DNA from 3 places in the Bradyrhizobium sp. AZCC 2289 genome. Region 1 is predicted to be linked to each of the others. Evidence: predicted binding sites of a transcription regulator. Region 1 holds the regulator's gene; each other region holds the start of a gene.
What was found. The regulator PhoB, encoded in region 1, activates phosphate uptake and scavenging genes when phosphate is short. The targets are predictions, from matches to a motif close to TGTCATNNANCTGTCAT.
Positions count from the first base shown of each region.

Region 2: V1289_RS42645 (DUF47 domain-containing protein) is a predicted target of PhoB. The motif match lies at 2,381-2,397, and genes of this name have one in related genera.
Region 3: phnC (phosphonate ABC transporter ATP-binding protein) is a predicted target of PhoB. The motif match lies at 2,767-2,783, and genes of this name have one in related genera.

Region 1 covers NZ_JAZHRY010000001.1:5,204,342-5,210,366, forward strand. The annotation lists gene pstC (phosphate ABC transporter permease subunit PstC) at 1-588, shown strand, start outside; gene pstA (phosphate ABC transporter permease PstA) at 592-1,437, shown strand; gene pstB (phosphate ABC transporter ATP-binding protein PstB) at 1,434-2,255, shown strand; gene phoU (phosphate signaling complex protein PhoU) at 2,267-2,983, shown strand; gene phoB (phosphate regulon transcriptional regulator PhoB) at 3,044-3,745, shown strand; gene V1289_RS24775 (GcrA family cell cycle regulator) at 3,898-4,407, opposite strand; gene V1289_RS24780 (aspartate aminotransferase family protein) at 4,887-6,025, shown strand, end outside.
Region 2 covers NZ_JAZHRY010000001.1:9,108,420-9,114,444, reverse strand. The annotation lists gene V1289_RS42655 (peptide chain release factor 3) at 1-580, opposite strand, end outside; gene V1289_RS42650 (inorganic phosphate transporter) at 680-1,684, opposite strand; gene V1289_RS42645 (DUF47 domain-containing protein) at 1,696-2,340, opposite strand; gene V1289_RS42640 (branched-chain amino acid ABC transporter permease) at 2,590-3,558, opposite strand; gene V1289_RS42635 (branched-chain amino acid ABC transporter permease) at 3,560-4,453, opposite strand; gene V1289_RS42630 (ABC transporter substrate-binding protein) at 4,530-5,750, opposite strand; gene V1289_RS42625 (ABC transporter ATP-binding protein) at 5,784-6,025, opposite strand, start outside.
Region 3 covers NZ_JAZHRY010000001.1:8,538,541-8,544,565, forward strand. The annotation lists gene ccoS (cbb3-type cytochrome oxidase assembly protein CcoS) at 1-68, shown strand, start outside; gene V1289_RS40085 (DUF1045 domain-containing protein) at 112-819, opposite strand; gene V1289_RS40090 (alpha-D-ribose 1-methylphosphonate 5-triphosphate diphosphatase) at 840-2,033, opposite strand; gene V1289_RS40095 (chloramphenicol acetyltransferase) at 2,030-2,698, opposite strand; gene phnC (phosphonate ABC transporter ATP-binding protein) at 2,887-3,702, shown strand; gene phnD (phosphonate ABC transporter substrate-binding protein) at 3,776-4,705, shown strand; gene phnE (phosphonate ABC transporter, permease protein PhnE) at 4,789-5,673, shown strand; gene phnE (phosphonate ABC transporter, permease protein PhnE) at 5,670-6,025, shown strand, end outside.

The DNA.
Region 1 (6,025 bases):
ATTCCCTCGATCATCTACGGCATGTGGGGCTTCTTCGTGCTCGGGCCGTTCCTCGCCAACACGTTCCAGCCGTTCATGATCAACATTTTCGACGGCGTCCCGGTGCTCGGTGCGGTCTTCGCGGGTCCCCCGTCCTATCTCAGCCTGTTCAACGCCGCGCTCATTCTCGCGATCATGGTGCTGCCCTTCATCACCTCGATCTCGGTCGACGTCTTCAAGACGGTGCCGCCGGTGCTGAAGGAAGCCGCCTATGGCGTCGGCTGCACCACCTGGGAAGTGGTCCGCAACGTGGTCATTCCCTACACCCGCGTCGGCGTCATCGGCGGCATCATGCTGGCGCTCGGCCGCGCGCTCGGCGAAACCATGGCGGTGACCTTCATCATCGGCAATTCGTTCCGCATCTCGGGCTCGATCTTCGCGCCGGGCACCACGATCTCGGCGGCGATCGCCTCCGAATTCGCCGAAAGCGACGGCCTGCACCAGTCGGGCCTGATCCTGCTCGGGCTGTTGCTGTTCGTCTTGACCTTCTTCGTTCTCGCCGCCGCCCGGCTGATGCTGATGCGGCTGGAAAAGAAGGCGGGGAATTAGGCCATGAACCCGATTTACGCCTCACGCCGCCGCTACGACATCGTCATCCGCGCGCTGTGCGTCGGCGCCGCCTTGTTCGGCGTGACGTGGCTGGCGCTGATATTGTTCACGCTGCTCTACAACGGCCTCGCCGGCATCAATCTCGCCGTGTTCACCCAGGATACGCCGCCGCCAGGATCGACCGACGGCGGCCTGCGCAACGCCATCACAGGCTCGATCATCATGACCGTGATCGGCGTCGGTTTCGGGGCGCCGCTGGGTCTTTTCGCCGGCACCTATCTCGCCGAATACGGCCGGAACGATCGCCTGACCTCGGTGATCCGCTTCATCAATGACATCCTGCTCAGCGCGCCGTCGATCATCATCGGCCTGTTCGTCTACGGCGCCGTCGTGGTGCCGATGGGCGGGTTTTCGGCCTTTGCCGGCTGCCTCGCGCTGGCCGTGATCGTGATCCCCGTCGTGGTGCGCACCACCGAGGACATGCTGGTGCTGGTGCCCAATCCGCTGCGCGAAGCGGCGTCCGCGCTCGGCCTGCCGCGCTCGCTCGTGATCAAGCGCATCGCCTATCGCGCCGCGCGGTCGGGCCTGATCACCGGTGTGCTGCTGGCGACCGCGCGCGTCGCCGGTGAAACCGCGCCGCTGTTGTTCACCGCACTGTCCAACCAGTTCTTCAGCCTCAACCTGACCAAGACGATGGCGAACCTGCCGGTCACCATCAACAATTTCGTGCAAAGCCCCTACGCCTACTGGAAGCAGCTGGCCTGGAGCGGGGCCTTGCTCATCACCTTGACCGTGCTCGCGCTGAACATTGGCGCGCGCATCCTGGGCGCCGAGAGGACCGCAAAATGAACGATCTTTCTGTATCGGTGAGCAGCGCGAGCGGATCCGTTCCCCCGGTGGCGTTGCCGGACGCGCCGGCCAAGGTCACCGCGCGGGGCCTGAATTTTTACTACGGCGAGCACCACGCGCTGAAGAACATCAACCTCGCGCTCGGCACCCACCGCGTCACCGCCTTCATCGGGCCGTCCGGCTGCGGCAAATCGACCCTGCTGCGGATCTTCAACCGGATGTACGATCTCTATCCCGGCCAGCGTGCGACCGGCCAATTGATGCTCGACCAGACCAACATCCTGGACCCCAAGCTCGATCTCAATTTGCTGCGGGCCCGGGTCGGCATGGTGTTCCAGAAGCCGACGCCGTTTCCGATGACGATCTATGAGAACATCGCCTTCGGTATCCGCCTCTACGAGAAGATCTCCAAATCCGAGATGGACGGCCGGGTCGAAAAGGCGTTGCGTGGCGGCGCGCTGTGGAATGAGGTCAAGGACAAGCTGAACGCCTCGGGCCTCTCGCTCTCCGGCGGCCAGCAGCAGCGACTCTGCATCGCCCGCACCGTGGCGGTGCGGCCCGAGGTGATCCTGTTCGACGAGCCCTGCTCGGCGCTGGACCCGATCTCGACCGCCAAGGTGGAGGAATTGATCCAGGAACTGGCGGAGGACTACACCATCGCCATCGTTACCCATAATATGCAGCAGGCGGCGCGCGTCTCGGACAAGACCGCCTTCATGTATCTTGGTGAGTTGATCGAGTTCGACGACACCAACAAGATTTTCACCTCGCCGAGCGATCGACGCACCCAGGACTACATCACCGGCCGGTTCGGTTGAGGAGATAACACATGGCTTCTGAACATACCGCCAAGGCGTTCGACAGCGATCTGCAGGAATTGACCCGGCTAGTCGCCGAGATGGGCGGCCTCACCGAACGCATGATCACCGAATCCGTCGATGCGCTGGTGCGCCGCGATATAGCACTCGGCAAGCGCGTGGTCGCCGCCGATGCCGAAATCGACAATCTGCAGCACATGATCGAGGAGCGCGCGGTGCTGACGATCGCGCGGCGCCAGCCGATGGCGATTGATCTCCGCGAAATCGTCGGCGCGATGCGGGTGGCCACCGATCTGGAGCGGATCGGCGACCTCGCCAAGAACATGGGCAAGCGGGTCGCGGCGCTGGAGAACGATTTTCATCCGCTGAAACTGATCCGCGGCCTCGAGCACATGACCGACCTGGTGCAGTCGCAGGTCAAGTCGGTGCTCGATGCCTATGCGGCGCACGACCTGCCGGCGGCGATGGCGGTGTGGAAGGGCGACGAGGAAGTCGACGCCATCTGCACCTCGCTGTTCCGCGAACTCCTGACCTACATGATGGAAGATCCGCGCAACATCTCGTTCTGTATCCACCTGATGTTCTGCGCCAAGAACATCGAACGGATCGGCGACCACGCCACCAATATCGCCGAAACCGTGTTCTACATGATCGAGGGCCAGCAGATCATGGACAAGCGGCCGAAGGGCGACATGACGACGTTCGCCACGACGGTACCCGGAAACTAGAGACGTAGCGTTTCGCGTGAAGAAAACGCGGCAAAATAAGACGAAGAGAGGCTTACACTGATGAGCGCCCGCATTCTGGTGGTCGAAGACGAGGAAGCGCTGACGACGCTGCTGCGCTACAACCTCGATGCCGAAGGCTACGATGTCGAAACCGTCGGCCGTGGTGACGACGCCGACACACGGCTGAAGGAGCGCGTTCCCGATCTGATCGTGCTCGACTGGATGCTGCCGGGACTGTCCGGCATCGAGCTGTGCCGCCGCCTGCGCGCGCGGCCCGAGACCAAGCAGCTGCCGATCATCATGCTGACCGCGCGCGGCGAGGAAAGCGAGCGGGTGCGGGGGTTGGCGACCGGCGCCGACGATTACATCGTAAAACCCTTTTCGGTGCCGGAACTGCTGGCGCGAGTGAAAGGCCTGTTGCGCCGGGCGAGCCCGGAGCGGCTCGCCACCGTGCTGACCTATGGCGACATCGAACTCGATCGCGAGAAGCGCCGGGTCGCGCGCTCGGGCCGTCCGATCGATCTCGGCCCGACCGAGTATCGCCTGCTGGAGTTCTTCCTCGAGCATCCCGGCCGTGTCTTCAGCCGCGAGCAGCTGCTCGACAGCGTCTGGGGCCGCGACATCTATATCGACGAGCGCACCGTCGACGTGCATATCGGCCGCCTGCGCAAACTGCTCAACCCCGGCCGCGAGCAGGACCCGATCCGCACCGTCCGCGGCGCCGGCTACGCGCTGGACGATCGCTTTGCCAAGGTGGAGTGAAAACACTCCACTGTCGTCCCCGCGATGGCGGGGACCCATAACCACGAATCTTGATTGTTGAAATGCGCTGGGGCTCCAGCAAGTCGTAACCACTCACATCGGTGGTTATGGGTCCCCGCCTTCGCGGGGACGACACCGGAGAGTGCGCAGCCTTACCTGGTCGGCTTCGGCGCCGGGCGGCGGCGATCGGAAGCCGGCTGATAGGCGACGCGCGAGTGGTGCGCGCAATAGGGCAGGCTGGCGAGCGCCTTGCCGCCGCAGAAGAAGAAGTCGTTGCTCGAGGGATCGCCGATCGGCCAGTGGCAGGTGGCCTCGTTGAGCTCGAGCAGCGACAGCCGCTGGCTCATCGGCACCACATTGTCGTAGGCGACCGGATCGGGCTCCATCTCCACGTCAAAGGCATGGGCCAGCGCGGTGTTGCCGCGCGACACCGGCCGCGAAACCCGCATCATCTGCTGGGCTGGGCGGGCCTTGCGCTGCCGCGGGGCGGCCGAGGAGGGGCTCTTGGCGCGGCCGGAAAGCCCCAGCCGGTGCACTTTGCCGATCACCGCATTTCGCGTCACATTTCCGAGTTCCGCGGCGATCTGGCTGGCCGAAAGGCCGGACTCCCAGAGTTTTTTCAGTTGCTCGACGCGATCGTCGGACCAGGTCAATACTGTCATCGCATTCTTCCCTTCGCGTCGCGCCGGCCAACCTGGGGCAGCGCTGGCGATGCCAATCGTCTCAAATATCCCTGCGGGCAGAATCCCTTAGCCCTCGCCGGGCGCAGAAAGCGCGCCCGAACGTTTACGCAGAACACTGGGACTTCAGAGGATCAGATCCGCCGCACGAGATGTCGTACCCGACAGCTCAGACGCTACAATATGGCGTGACTCTGGCGCAAGAGTCCCCGTCGGGGCGTCCACATGTTCCGACATCTAGGCATTGCAATTGGGTTTTTCCACTCCCCCGGAATGTTACGGATTGCTTTCTTCTTGCACTGCAGGAAGGCACGTCTCGTGGCGTGTTGACAGTTACCGCCGCCAGCATAGAATGTTTGCCACGTGCCGCCCGAAAAGGCGGCACGTTTTGTTTTCGGAAGACGGGCTGCTGCCGCGCCCCTGCAGGCATCGTGACTGTCTCATAACCATCAGTGATTGCCATGACCAAGAGCGCCACGTCGCATCTGCTTCCCGTCTTCGCCAGGGTCGATCTTGGCTTCGAGCGCGGCGAAGGCGCGTGGCTGATCGCAACCAATGGCGAGCGCTATCTCGACTTCACCTCCGGCGTCGCGGTGAACGCGCTCGGTCATTGCCATCCGTATCTGGTCGCGGCCCTGCAGGAGCAGGCGACGAAACTCTGGCACATGTCGAACCTGTTCAAATCGCCCGACGGCGACAAGCTCGCGGCACGGCTGTGCGAGCAGAGTTTTGCGGATTTCGTATTCTTCTGTAATTCCGGCGCCGAAGCGATGGAATGCGCGATCAAGGTCGCGCGCCGCTATCACGCCGCAAAAGGCCATCCCGAGCGCTACCGCCTCGTCACCTTCGAGGGCGCGTTCCACGGCCGTACGCTCGGCACGCTGGCTGCGACCGGCTCGGCCAAATATCTCGAAGGCTTTGGTCCGCCGCTGGACGGTTTCGACCAGGTCCCGCACGGCGATCTCGAAGCCGTGAAAAAGGCGATCGGCCCAAACACCGCCGGCATCCTGATCGAGCCGGTGCAGGGCGAGGGCGGTGTGCGCACCGCGCCGCACGCGTTCTTCAAGGCGCTGCGTCAGCTCTGCGACGACAAGGGCCTGCTTTTGGTATTCGACGAGGTGCAGACCGGCATGGGCCGCACCGGCGATCTCTTTGCCTATAAGCGCCTCGGCGTCACGCCGGATGTGATGTCGCTGGCGAAGGCGCTCGGCGGCGGTTTTCCGATCGGCGCGTGCCTTGCGACTGCGGAAGCCGCGTCCGGCATGACGCCGGGCTCGCACGGCTCGACCTTCGGCGGCAACCCGCTGGCGGTCGCGGCCGCCAACGCGGTGCTCGACGTGATGCTGAAGCCCGGCTTCTTCGACCATGTGCAGAAGATGTCGCTGCTGTTGAAACAGAAGCTGGCCTCGGTGGTCGATCGCTATCCCCAAGTGCTGTCGGAAGTGCGCGGCGAAGGCCTTTTGGTCGGCGTCAAGGCCGTGGTGCCGTCGGGCGATCTCGTCAATGCGTTGCGCGACCAGAAGCTGCTGACCGTCGGCGCCGGCGACAATGTGGTGCGCTTCCTGGCGCCCCTGATCGTCTCCGAGTCCGAGATCGCGGA
Region 2 (6,025 bases), 3.9 Mb from region 1:
CGTAGGTGCCGAGAAAATCGCGGCCGCGGCCGACCGGCCAGGTCATCGGCGTGGTATCGAGCGCCAGCGTCTTTTCGATCTCGTCCAAGAGATCAAAGGTATCGCGGCTCTCGCGATCCATCTTGTTGATGAAGGTGATGATCGGGATGTCGCGCAGCCGGCACACCTCGAACAGCTTTCGGGTGCGCGCCTCGATGCCTTTGGCGGCGTCGATCACCATCACCGCGGAGTCGACGGCGGTCAACGTCCGGTAGGTGTCCTCGGAAAAGTCCTCGTGGCCCGGGGTGTCCAACAGGTTGAACACCAGGCCTTCGAACTCGAAGGTCATCACCGATGTCACGACCGAAATGCCGCGCTCGCGCTCGATCTTCATCCAGTCGGAACGGGTATTCCGGCGTTCGCCCTTGGCCTTGACCTGCCCCGCGAGGTTGATGGCGCCGCCAAACAGCAGCAGCTTTTCGGTCAGCGTGGTCTTGCCGGCGTCGGGGTGGGAAATGATGGCAAAGGTCCGCCGCCGCGCCACTTCATCTGATAGCGGCGACCGGGCTGGCGATTCGGCTGTAACGGCAATGTCGGACATGGGGTTGAGCGTTTGGCAGGGAAAGCGGGCCGGATCAAGGAGCAAAAAAGCACCCTGGATATAGGGACTTACCGGCCCGGCTCCAACCGGCCGACCGGATTATCGCAGCAGCACCACCGCCCAATAGGCCAGCGCCGCCACGATGGCGGAGGCCGGAATGGTGATCACCCAGGCATAGACGATCGAGCTCGCCACGTTCCAGCGCACCGCCGAGGCCCGCCGCGCCGCGCCGACACCGACGATGGCGCCGGTAATGGTGTGCGTGGTGGAGACGGGAACCCCGAGAAAGGTCGCCAGGAACAGAGTGATCGCACCCCCGGTTTCGGCACAAAACCCCTGCATCGGCGTCAGCCGCGTGATCCGCAGTCCCATGGTGCGGACGATCCGCCAGCCACCCATCAGCGTACCCAGCGCCATCGCGGCCTGGCACGCCAGGACCACCCAGAACGGGATCTCAAAGTGGTTGCCGAGGTGGCCTTGCGAGTAGAGCAGCACCGCAATGATGCCCATAGTCTTCTGCGCGTCGTTGCCGCCATGGCCGAGCGAATACAATGAGGCCGAGACGAATTGCAGGATGCGGAAGGCGCGGTCGACCGCGAACGGCGTCGAGCGTACCGACAGCCACGACACGATCGCGACCAGCACCAGCGCCAGCAAAAACCCGACCAGCGGCGACAGCACGATCGCGAGCAGCGTCTTGCTGAGGCCGCTCCATACCGCGGCGGACAATCCCGCCTTGGCCATACCGCCACCCACCAGCCCGCCGATCAGCGCATGCGAACTGGACGACGGTATCCCCAGCGCCCAGGTGATCAGGTTCCAGACGATGGCGCCGACCAGGGCCGCGAAGATCACGGTGGCGTCGACCACGCTCGGTTCGATGATGCCGGTGCCGATGGTATTGGCGACGTTAAGCCCGAACACCGCGAACGCCACGAAGTTGAAGAAGGCCGCCCAGATCACGGCGTATTGCGGACGCAGCACCCGGGTCGACACGATCGTGGCGATCGAATTGGCGGCGTCGTGCAGCCCGTTGAGGAAATCGAACAGCAGCGCGACCGCGATCAATGCGACCAGAATGGGGAGACCAAGCGCGGCGTCCACTCGTCCCTGCCCTATACCTGTTCGATCACGATCGAATTGATCTCGTTGGCAACGTCGTCGAAGCGGTCGGCGACTTTCTCCAGATGGTCGTAGATCTCGGCACCGACGATGAAATCCATCGTGTTGGCGTTGCGATGCTTGAGGAACAGCTCCTTCAGTCCGATGTCGTGGAGGTCATCGACCCGGCCTTCGAGCTTGGTCAGTTCCTCCGTGATGGCGGTCAGCATCGCGACGTTGTCGCCGATCGCCGACAACAGCGGCAGCGCGCGCCCGACCAGATTGGCGCACTCGACCAGCAGAGTCCCCATTTCGCGCATCGGCGGCTCGAACGTGCGCACCTCGAACAGCACCACCGCTTTCGCGGTCTGCTGCATCTGGTCGATGGCGTCATCCATCGCCGTGATCAGGTTCTTGATGTCGCCGCGATCGAACGGCGTGATGAAGGTGCGGCGGACCGCGGTCAGCACTTCGCGGGTGATGTTGTCGGCGTCGTTTTCGAACTGGTTGACGCGCTGGCAGAACACCGGCGTTTCGTCGCCGCCGCGCAGCATCTCCTGCAACGCCTGCGCGCCCTGCACGCATGTCTGGGCATGCCGGGCAAACAGGTCGAAAAAGCGCTCCTCTTTGGGCAAAAAGGCACGAAACCAGCGCAGCATGGGCTTGTCCATCGTTCCGGAATGGCCGCGTTCGACGGCCCGTCACAAAACTGTCATAGACCATTCGCGGCAAAAGCGCGCCACGGCAGGCCCCCGGAAACCGGTCATCCACCGCTTTGTGGCTGTTCCTCCGGACGCCGTGCAGGCCCTGCGGTGCACAGCTCGGCCGGGGTCCATCTGTCTCAGGCAGCGCAGGTCACGGCTCTGCGGAGCGGCGCTGCGCGCTACGCCGCGTCCGGGACGCGCGACCTAGAGCGACCGCCGGAAATAATGCGCGATTTCGCCGATCACGCCGCGGCGGAACGTCAGCACGCAGGCGACGAAGATACAGCCCTGGATCACCGTCACCCACTGGCCGAAACCGGCCAGATATTGCTGCATGGCGATGATCACGAAGGCGCCGACCACCGGACCGAATACCGTTCCAAGACCGCCCACCAGCGTCATCAGCACGATTTGCCCGGACATCCCCACTTCAACGTCGGTCAACGAAGCATTTTGCGCCACAAGCACCTTCAGCGAGCCGGCCAATCCTGCCAGCGTTCCCGACAGGATGTAGGCGAGCAGCTTGTACTGTTCGGTCTTATAGCCCAGCGATATCGCGCGCGGCTCGTTCTCACGAACCGCCTTCAGCACCTCGCCGAACGGCGAGTTGATGGTGCGAAAAATCAGCAGAAACCCAAACAGGAATCCGGCGAGGACGACGTAATAAAGGATGGTCGAGTTGGCGAGGTTGAAAACGCCGAACAGGTGGCCCAGCGGAACGCCCTGGATGCCGTCCTCGCCATGGGTGAACGGCGTCTGCACATACACGAAAAACAACAGCTGCGACAATGCCAGCGTGATCATCGCAAAATAGATCCCCTGCCGGCGAATAGCGACAAGGCCGGTGATCACCGCGAGCGCGGCCGCGGCGCCGGTACCGGCGAGAATGCCGATCTCGGGCGGCACCGCCCAGACTTTCAGGGCATGGGCCGTGACGTAGCCCGCCGTACCCAAGAACATCGCGTGGCCGAACGACAACAGTCCGCCATAGCCGATCAGGAGATTGAAGGCGCAGGCCAATAGCGCAAAGCACAGCGCCTGCATCACAAAGAACGGATAGATTCCGGTCAAAGGCACGATCGCCAGCAGCCCCGCCATCGCGCAGAACGCGATAATCTCGTCGCGCATCGCACGCGGAGGAACCCGAATCGTATCGTCGGTCATCGCTGTCATGTCAGGCCGCCCGTCCGGTCAGTCCCGTTGGCTTTACCAGCAACACCAGCACCATGAACACGAAGACCACGGTGTTGGAAGCCTCGGGATAGAAATATTTCGTCAGTCCCTCGATCACGCCGAGCGCAAAGCCGGTCACGATCGATCCCATGATCGAGCCCATCCCGCCGATCACCACCACCGCGAACACCACGATGATCAAATTTTCGCCCATCAGCGGCCGGACCTGGTTGATCGGCGCCGACAACACGCCGGCGAGCGCGGCGAGCCCGACGCCGAGCCCGTAGGTCAGCGTGATCATCCGGGGCACGTTGATGCCGAAGGCGCGCACCAGCGTCGGGTTTTCGGTGGCGGCGCGCAGATAGGCGCCGAGCCGGGTGCGCTCGATCAGGTACCAGGTCCCGATGCAGACCACGAGCGAGAAGATCACCACCCAGCCGCGATAGATCGGCAGGAACATGAAGCCGAGATTCATGCCGCCCTGCAATCCGTGAAATCCTCCGATCGTTGGATAGTCGGGGATCGCATAGGGCAGACCGGATGAGCCGAAATAATTCTGGAACACGCCCTGAATGATCAGCGCCAGCCCGAATGTCAGCAGCAAGCCGTAGAGATGATCGAGGCCGGCCAGCCATTGCAGCATGGTTCGCTCGAGGATCATCCCGAAGATACCCACGACGATCGGCGCGATAATCAGCGCCGGCCAGTAGCCGATGCTGAGGTACGCATTGTTGAGCAGGAAATACGCGACGAAAGCGCCCATCATGTAGACCGCACCATGGGCGAAATTGATGATGTTGAGCATGCCGAAGATCACGGCAAGCCCAAGACTGAGCAGCGCGTAAAACGAGCCGTTGATCAGTCCCACCAGAAGCTGTGCGTACAGAGCCTGCATCGGTTTCGCTTTCGCACTCAATCTTGGATGACGTGGGTTCGACACCCGCCGGCGCAAGGCCGGCGGGTTACCGGTGTTACTTCTTCACCAGCGGGCAAGCGCTTTCCGAAAGCGGCCTGAAAGCCTGGTCTCCCGGAGTCGTCCCAACCAGCTTGTAATAATCCCAGGGTCCCTTGGATTCCTCAGGCTTCTTGACCTCGAACAGATAGGCCGGGTGAATCTTGCGGCCATCGACGCGGATCGACCCCTTGCCGAACAGCGGATCGTCCGTCGGCAGTTCCTTCATTTTCGCCACCACCTTGGCGCCGTCATGTGGATTGCCACCCATTGCTTCGAGTGCCTTAAAGTAGTGGATCAGGCCGGAATAGACGCCCGCCTGCACCATTGACGGCTCCGCCTTGTTCTTCATGCGCTCGGAAAAGCGCTTGGAAAAGGCGCGGGTCCCGTCGTTCAGGTCCCAGTAGAAGGTTTCGGTGAAATTCAGCCCCTGTGCCACCTTCAGGCCGAGCGAGTGAACGTCGGTAATGAACAGCAGGAGCCCGGCGAGTTTCTGCCCTCCGGCAACGATACCAAATTCCGATGCCTGCTTGATCGTGTTCGTGGTGTCGCCACCGGCGTTAGCCATGCCGATAATCTTGGCTTTGGACGCCTGCGCCTGCAGCAGGAACGACGAGAAGTCCGACGAGTTCAAGGGATGCTTGACTCCACCAATGACCTTGCCACCCGACTTCACCACCACTGCGGTGGTGTCGCGCTCCAGCGCCGCGCCGAACGCGTAGTCGGCGGTAAGGAAGAACCAGGTGTCGCCACCGGCCTTCACCAGCGCCTGACCGGTGCTGTTGGCGAGCATGTAGGTGTCATAGACCCAATGAATCGTGTTCGGTGAACACTGGGCGTTGGTGAGATCCGACGAAGCCGCGCCGGTATTGATCATGATGGAGTTCTTCTCCTTCACCAGATTGTTGACCGCGAGGGCCACGCCGGAGTTCAGCACGTCCATGAAGATGTCGACCTTCTCGACGTCGATCCATTGGCGCGCAATGGTGGCGCCGATGTCCGGCTTGTTCTGGTGGTCGGCGGAGATCAGATCGATCTTCCAGCCCTTGCCGGCCATGCCGGAATCCTCAATGGCCATCTGGGCAGCCAAGGTGGAGCCCGCGCCGCCGAGGTCGGAGTAGAGCCCCGAATTATCAGTCAGCACGCCGATTTTTATCGTTTTGTCCTGCGCAAGGGCGACGCCGTTCGCGGCCATTGCAAGTGCGGCACCAATCAAGAAAACCGAAATTCTATTTTTCATATCTACTCCGTGAAGGCTGCCTTGGAACGTGTTTCAGACGCCGAGATAGGTGTGGAGCTTGTCCATATTGGCCGACAGCTCCGAATTGGCGAAGCCGTCGATCACCTTGCCGTGCTCGACGATGTAGTAGCGATCGGCGACCGTCGAGGCGAAGCGGAAATTCTGCTCGACCAGAAGGATGGTGAATCCCTCCTTCTTGAGCCGCGCGATGGTGTGGCCGATCTGCTGGATGATGACCGGCGCCAGACCTTCGGTCGGCTCGTCCAGCATCAGGA
Region 3 (6,025 bases), 3.3 Mb from region 1:
GCGCGGCCTGGCGGGCCATTGCCGATGATGAGCCGGTAACGGAGCATCCGTCGGACGGACCCGCTTAGGCGCCTCGATCCCTAGTTGGCGGTCCGCCATTTCCGATCCCAGCTAGTCCTGCATTTGCTTGACGGCGCAATGTTGGATGATCCGGAAGCGTGAGTCAGCATGATCCTGGCGGAACAGTGCGACCCGGTCGATCGCGAGCGTCTTGAGACCGATTGCGGAAAACCGATCCCTCAGCATCGCCATCACGGGCTCGCGCCGCGCTTCATCCAGTCGGCCGGTCAGCGTCATGTGAAACCGAAACTCTTCCATCACATAAGGGTAGCCCCAGCGATCGAGATATTCACACTGCCTCGGTGTCAGTTTCGCGGGATTTCGTCGCGCGCGATCCCCGGCCGTCAGCGGCGCGCGGAATGAATCGAATTCTCGGGTCACATCCCCGACAAACTGCAGCAGTTCCGCCGACGGTTTTGCCGGCATCACGGCGATAAAGCCGCTGATCGAATCGACGACGGGCTCAATCGCCGGAATGGACCGTGCCGTACCGGCAAAAGCCTCGCACGCCGCGGCGAGCTGAGCCTCGGTCCTGCCGAGCGCCAGCGCCATCGGCGCCTTCAGTGTGGCGTGAAAGCCGTACTTTCGCGGATCCTGGGTCAGGTCGCGCCAGTCGGGCGTGGCCAGGGTCAGGTCGCGCGGAAAGGGCAGGTCGTCCCCGCGATAGGCGTCGTAGCCGAGTAAATCTGCGCCAAAACGGTCCAGCACACTGCCGGGTGCGGGAGCGTAATAAATGGCATAGCGTGGATAATTCCCCATCGCCGCACAATAGAGCCGCGTCACGCGGCTGCAACTGCCTTGCGCGGGATGGCGGATGAATGGATGAGACGGCTCGCATCCGTCAAATGCACCAGACGTCCCGCGGCAATGACCGCGACGATTCGCGGCCGCAGCGGCATCCGGTCATCGACGAGGATGATGTCGGCGCGCTGGCCTTCGGCGAGAACGCCGCGATCTCCAAGACCCGCAGCGCGCGCCGGCGCCGCCGAAATCAGCTCCCAGGCTTTGGCAAGCGGCAGCACGCCGTCGGCATCAAGCCGGAACGCCGCCAGCAATTGCGCCGGATAGTAATAGTCGGACGCCAGCACCGAACACAGGCCCTTGGCGATCATGTCAGATGCCTTGGTCCACCCGGTATGGCTGCCACCGCGCACGACGTTGGGCGCGCCGAACACGATGAAGTCGCCGGCCTCGGCCGCCCCGCGCGCGGTTTCCTCGTTCACCGGAAATTCGGCTATCCCGACGCCTTGCGAGCGAAATGCCGCCCGCATCGCCGGGCTTGCATCGTCGTGCGACAGCATCCGGACATCGGCTACGCGCGCGGCCTGCGCCAGGCGTGCGATTGATGGAGGCACATCGTGAGCGCGGGAAACGACCCGCTCCACCAGCCGGTCGAACGCGTCGTTCGAGAGTCCGGTTCGTTCCACCATGCGGCTGCGCTTTTGCGGTTTTGCCAGACTGGCAATCGTCGAATCCATGTGATCGTTGAACGCCAAGAGATCGATGCGTCCTTCTGCCAGCCATTTGACGATTTCGGCCTCGGCATCGAGATTATAGGTCTCGTGACGCAAATGGAATCGTGTATCCGCGGCAAGCTGCGGCCGCATCGATTCGATCGCCTCGAGCAGAAGCCTTGCATTATCGCCGCTGCGCAGTCCGGGCTCCCAGGACCATGTCGTGGCGTGATAGACGGTGGTGATGCCGTTGCTGATTGCCTGCCGGTCGCTGTCCGCCAGCGCCACATCGACGGGAAAGTCGACCCCGGCGCGCGGCATCATCTGCCGCTCGAACGCGTCGCCATGCAGGTCGACGATGCCAGGCAGCACCTTGAGGCCATCGGCATCAATGTGGAGCGAGGCGCGTCCCTGGTCCGAACCCACGGCGCTGATTTCGCGACCGGCGACCCGCAGCGAGGTCTCGACAATTTTGCGACCGACCAGCGCCCGGCCGCCTTCAAGAAGGATATCTGTCACGATATTGCACTCCGCCGTCTGGCGTGGGAGCGAGCCGAGCCGCCCGCCGCCTCGTATTTCCTGAGGAAATTCTCGATACCAAGCCTTCGGAAATCAGGCAGGGCGGCACGGAGCGTCTCATGGTCCCAATCCCACCAACCAAGCTCGGCCAGTCGGCTGGTGATGGCCTCGGGAAATCGCCGCTTGATCGCCCGCGCCGGATTTCCCGCCACGATGGTGTAGGCGGGGACGTCCTTGGTCACGATCGCACCGGCCGCGACCACCGCGCCGGTGCCGACCGAGCGCCCCGGCAATACGATGGCGCCATGCCCGATCCAGACGTCATGGCCGATATGGACGCGGTGTTCGCGCCGCCATTCAAAGAAATCGGCGTCGTCGCTCTCGCCCTGAAAATAGGCGCTGGCACGATAGGTGAAATGCGCCTGCGACGCCCGGTACATCGGATGATTGCCGGGGTTGATCCGGGTCATCGCCGCGATCGAGCAGAATTTGCCGATCGTGGTGTAGGTGATCTGTGCGTCGTTCACGACATAGGAATAGTCGTCCATGGTGACGTCGAGCAGGATGGTCCGCGCACCGACCTCGGTATAGGCGCCGAGTTGGCTTTCACGCACTGAGGCGGTGGGATCGACGGTCGGTTCAACGGAGAGCATCTTGCCGGCCATTTGCGTTTCCATGAGCAATCGGGATTAGAGGTGCTGCGCACGTCATCAATGGGCCTGATGACAATGTCATGACGGATACATGACAGTTGTCCCCGGTGTGGATGATCGCCGCACCGCGGCGCGGCTGTCACACAACTGTTAGATACCGGCGCTAGCGATGACCGAGGACGACGCGGTTGGAGCAATGCATGCTGGTGGTAGAAGGTTTGACGTGCCGTTTCGGCACCAAAGCCGCGGTTGACAATGCTTCCTTCTCGGTAGCACCCGGTGCCTTTATCGGTGTGATCGGTCGGTCTGGCGCCGGCAAATCGACGCTGCTGCGAATGATCAACCGCCTCGCTGACCCCACCGAAGGCCGGATCGTGTTCGAAGGCATCGATGTCACTGCGCTGCGCGGCAGGGATTTGCGGCAGTGGCGTGCGCGTTCGGCGATGATCTTTCAGCAATTCAACCTGGTTGGCCGGCTCGATGTGCTGACCAATGTATTGATGGGGCGTTTGGCGGAAATCCCGTCCTGGCGTTCGCTGGCACAGCTTTGGCCCGAACACGACAAGGCGCTGGCGATGTCCGCGCTCGAGCAATTCGATATGGCATCGCTCGCGGCCCAGCGCGCCGACCAGCTTTCCGGCGGTCAGCAGCAGCGTGTTGCGATTGCGCGCGCGCTGGTGCAGGAGCCCGACATCATCCTCGCCGACGAGCCGATCGCCTCGCTCGACCCACGCAACACCCGGATCGTGATGGACGCGCTGCTGCGCATCAACAAGCACTTCGGCATCACCGTGATCTGCAATTTGCATTCGCTCGATCTGGCGCGAAACTATTGCGATCGCCTGATCGGGATGTCGGCCGGCCGCGTGGTGTTCGACGGCGCGCCGGTGACGCTGACCGATCATATCGCGCGTGAGCTTTACGATCTCGAGGCCAACGAAGTCATGGGCAGCGCGCCGATTCATGCGCCTGAAACCGCAACCGTTCCGGCGCTCGGCACCGCAGCTGCGGCCTGATCGCTTCAGTACAGGGCGGCCGTTGCAAGCCTGCAATCGGCCGATGGGCGTAACTACAACAAGAGGGTACATCATGATCACTCGTCGCATCGTTCTGGCCAGCGCCGCCGCGCTGGCGTTCACCGCATCCGCGTCAGCCGAAGACTGGAAGGCGAAATATCCGGAAATCACCTTTGCCGTGATTCCGGCCGAGAACGGCTCCGGCGTTCTTGAACGCTACACGCCGTTCGTGAACTATCTGTCGAAAGAGCTCGGCATCAAGGTGAATCTGCGCGTCGCCAACGACTATGCCGCCGTCATCGAAGGACAGCGCGCCGGCAACATCCAGATCGGCTATTACGGTCCGGCGTCGTTCTCGCGCGCCCGCCTCACCGGGGTGAAGACCGACGCCTTCGTGATCGATGTCAACGCCGACGGCTCCAAGGGTTATTATTCGGTGTTCTACGTGCTCGCCAAGAGCCCGTACCAGAAGATCGAAGACCTAAAGGGCAAGAACCTTGGCTTGGTCGACCCGAACTCGACGTCGGGTAACAACATGCCGCGTTTCAAGATGAACCAGATGGGGATCGATCCCGACGCCTATTTCTCAAAGGTGATCTTCACCGGCAGCCATGAGAACGCCGTGCTGGCGCTGGCCCAGGGCACGGTCGACGTCGCCGCCAATTGGTGGAACGCGGAAGATGATTCGAACCTCACCCGCATGCTCGCCAAGAACATGGTCAAGTCGAGCGACGGCACGCCGCTGAAGAAGGAAGATTTTCGCGTCATCGTGAAGTCGGACCTCATCATCAACTCGCCCTACGCCTATCTCAGCGACCTGCCCGAGGACATGAAGGCCGCAATCAAGCAGGCATTCCTCAACGCTCCTGAAAAGGACAAGGAAGCCTTCAAGAAACTGTCCGATGGCAAGAATCTGCCCTGGCAGCCGATTACCAACGCAGACTACGACAAGACCATCGAGCTGATTAAGTTCGTCGACAATCTGCGCAAGAAGGCGTCCTGATCGGACGGCGGATACAAGACCAGGCCGGGTCCATGTGACCCGGCCTTTTTCTCGTTTGGCGTTGAACCGGATCGTAATCATCGATGGCCACGGCCGTATCCATTCTGCCCGGCCCTCAGCTGGCGGCGCTCAACGAGGCCTATCGCAGGGCAGTCGCGCGCAAGCGCCTGAGAATGACATTGGCGGCGGCGGTGTTTTTCGCCGCACTCGTCATTTCCGCCATCGGCGCGGAAGTGAACCTGCGCACCTTCTTCACCTATTTCGGACATTTCGTCAGCTATTTCGACCGCATCTTCACGCTGGAAAACGGCGCCCGGGTCTGGACTGACATCGGTGAGTGGTTCTGGGGCTGGCACAAGTGGCTCAAGATGCTCGGCGAGACCATCCTGATCAGCTATGTCGGTACCCTGGCCAGTGCGGTGCTGGCGTTTGCGCTGAATTTCCTTGCGGCCGAAAATACCTCGCCCGCGCCGTTGCTGCGTTTCGCCGTCCGCCGCCTGTTGGAATTCGCCCGGACGGTCCCCGGCATTGTGTTTGCGCTGATTTTCGTCATCGCATTCGGCCTCGGGCCGATGGCGGGCGTGCTCGCCATCGCCATCCATTCCACCGGCGCGCTCGGAAAGCAGTTCTCCGAGATCGTCGAAAACGCCGACATGAAGCCGGTTGAAGGCGTACGATCGACCGGCGCAAGCTGGCTGTCCTGCATGCGGTTCGCAGTGTTGCCGCAAGTAACCGCAGGCTACGCGAGCTACGCGCTGCTGCGTTTTGAGATCAACGTCCGCGAGGCGTCCGTCATGGGCTTCGTCGGCGCCGGCGGCATCGGGCAGGAGCTCGTGGTCGCGATCCGGAAATTCTACTATTCGGACGTCAGCGCGATTTTGGTTATGATTATCGTCACCGTCTTTGTGATTGATATCGCCACCGGGTGGTTGCGCGGCCGGCTGTTCGGCAAGGACGCCCGCGCATGAGCCAGCTACCGAAACCCGATGCAGGGCAGCTGCGCGCGAAATACCCCGACGTCTTCGAGCGGCCGGCTTCGGCGCGGCTGGCGATGCCGGCGATGATCCTTGGCGCTTTCGCCATTTTCGTGTTCGGGCTGGTCGATCTCGACTTCTCGCCGGCAAGATTGTTCTCAGGCCTGCACCAGCTTGGCTGGATCACGCTGATGATGATCCCACCCGACCCAGGCTCCTCGTTGCCGATCTATCTCTCCGCGCTCGGCGAAACTCTGTCGATCGCGTTGCTCGGCACCACGATCGCAGCGGTGTTCGCGCTGCCGGTCAGCCTGCTGGCCGCGCGAAATATCATTCCCTCGAACCT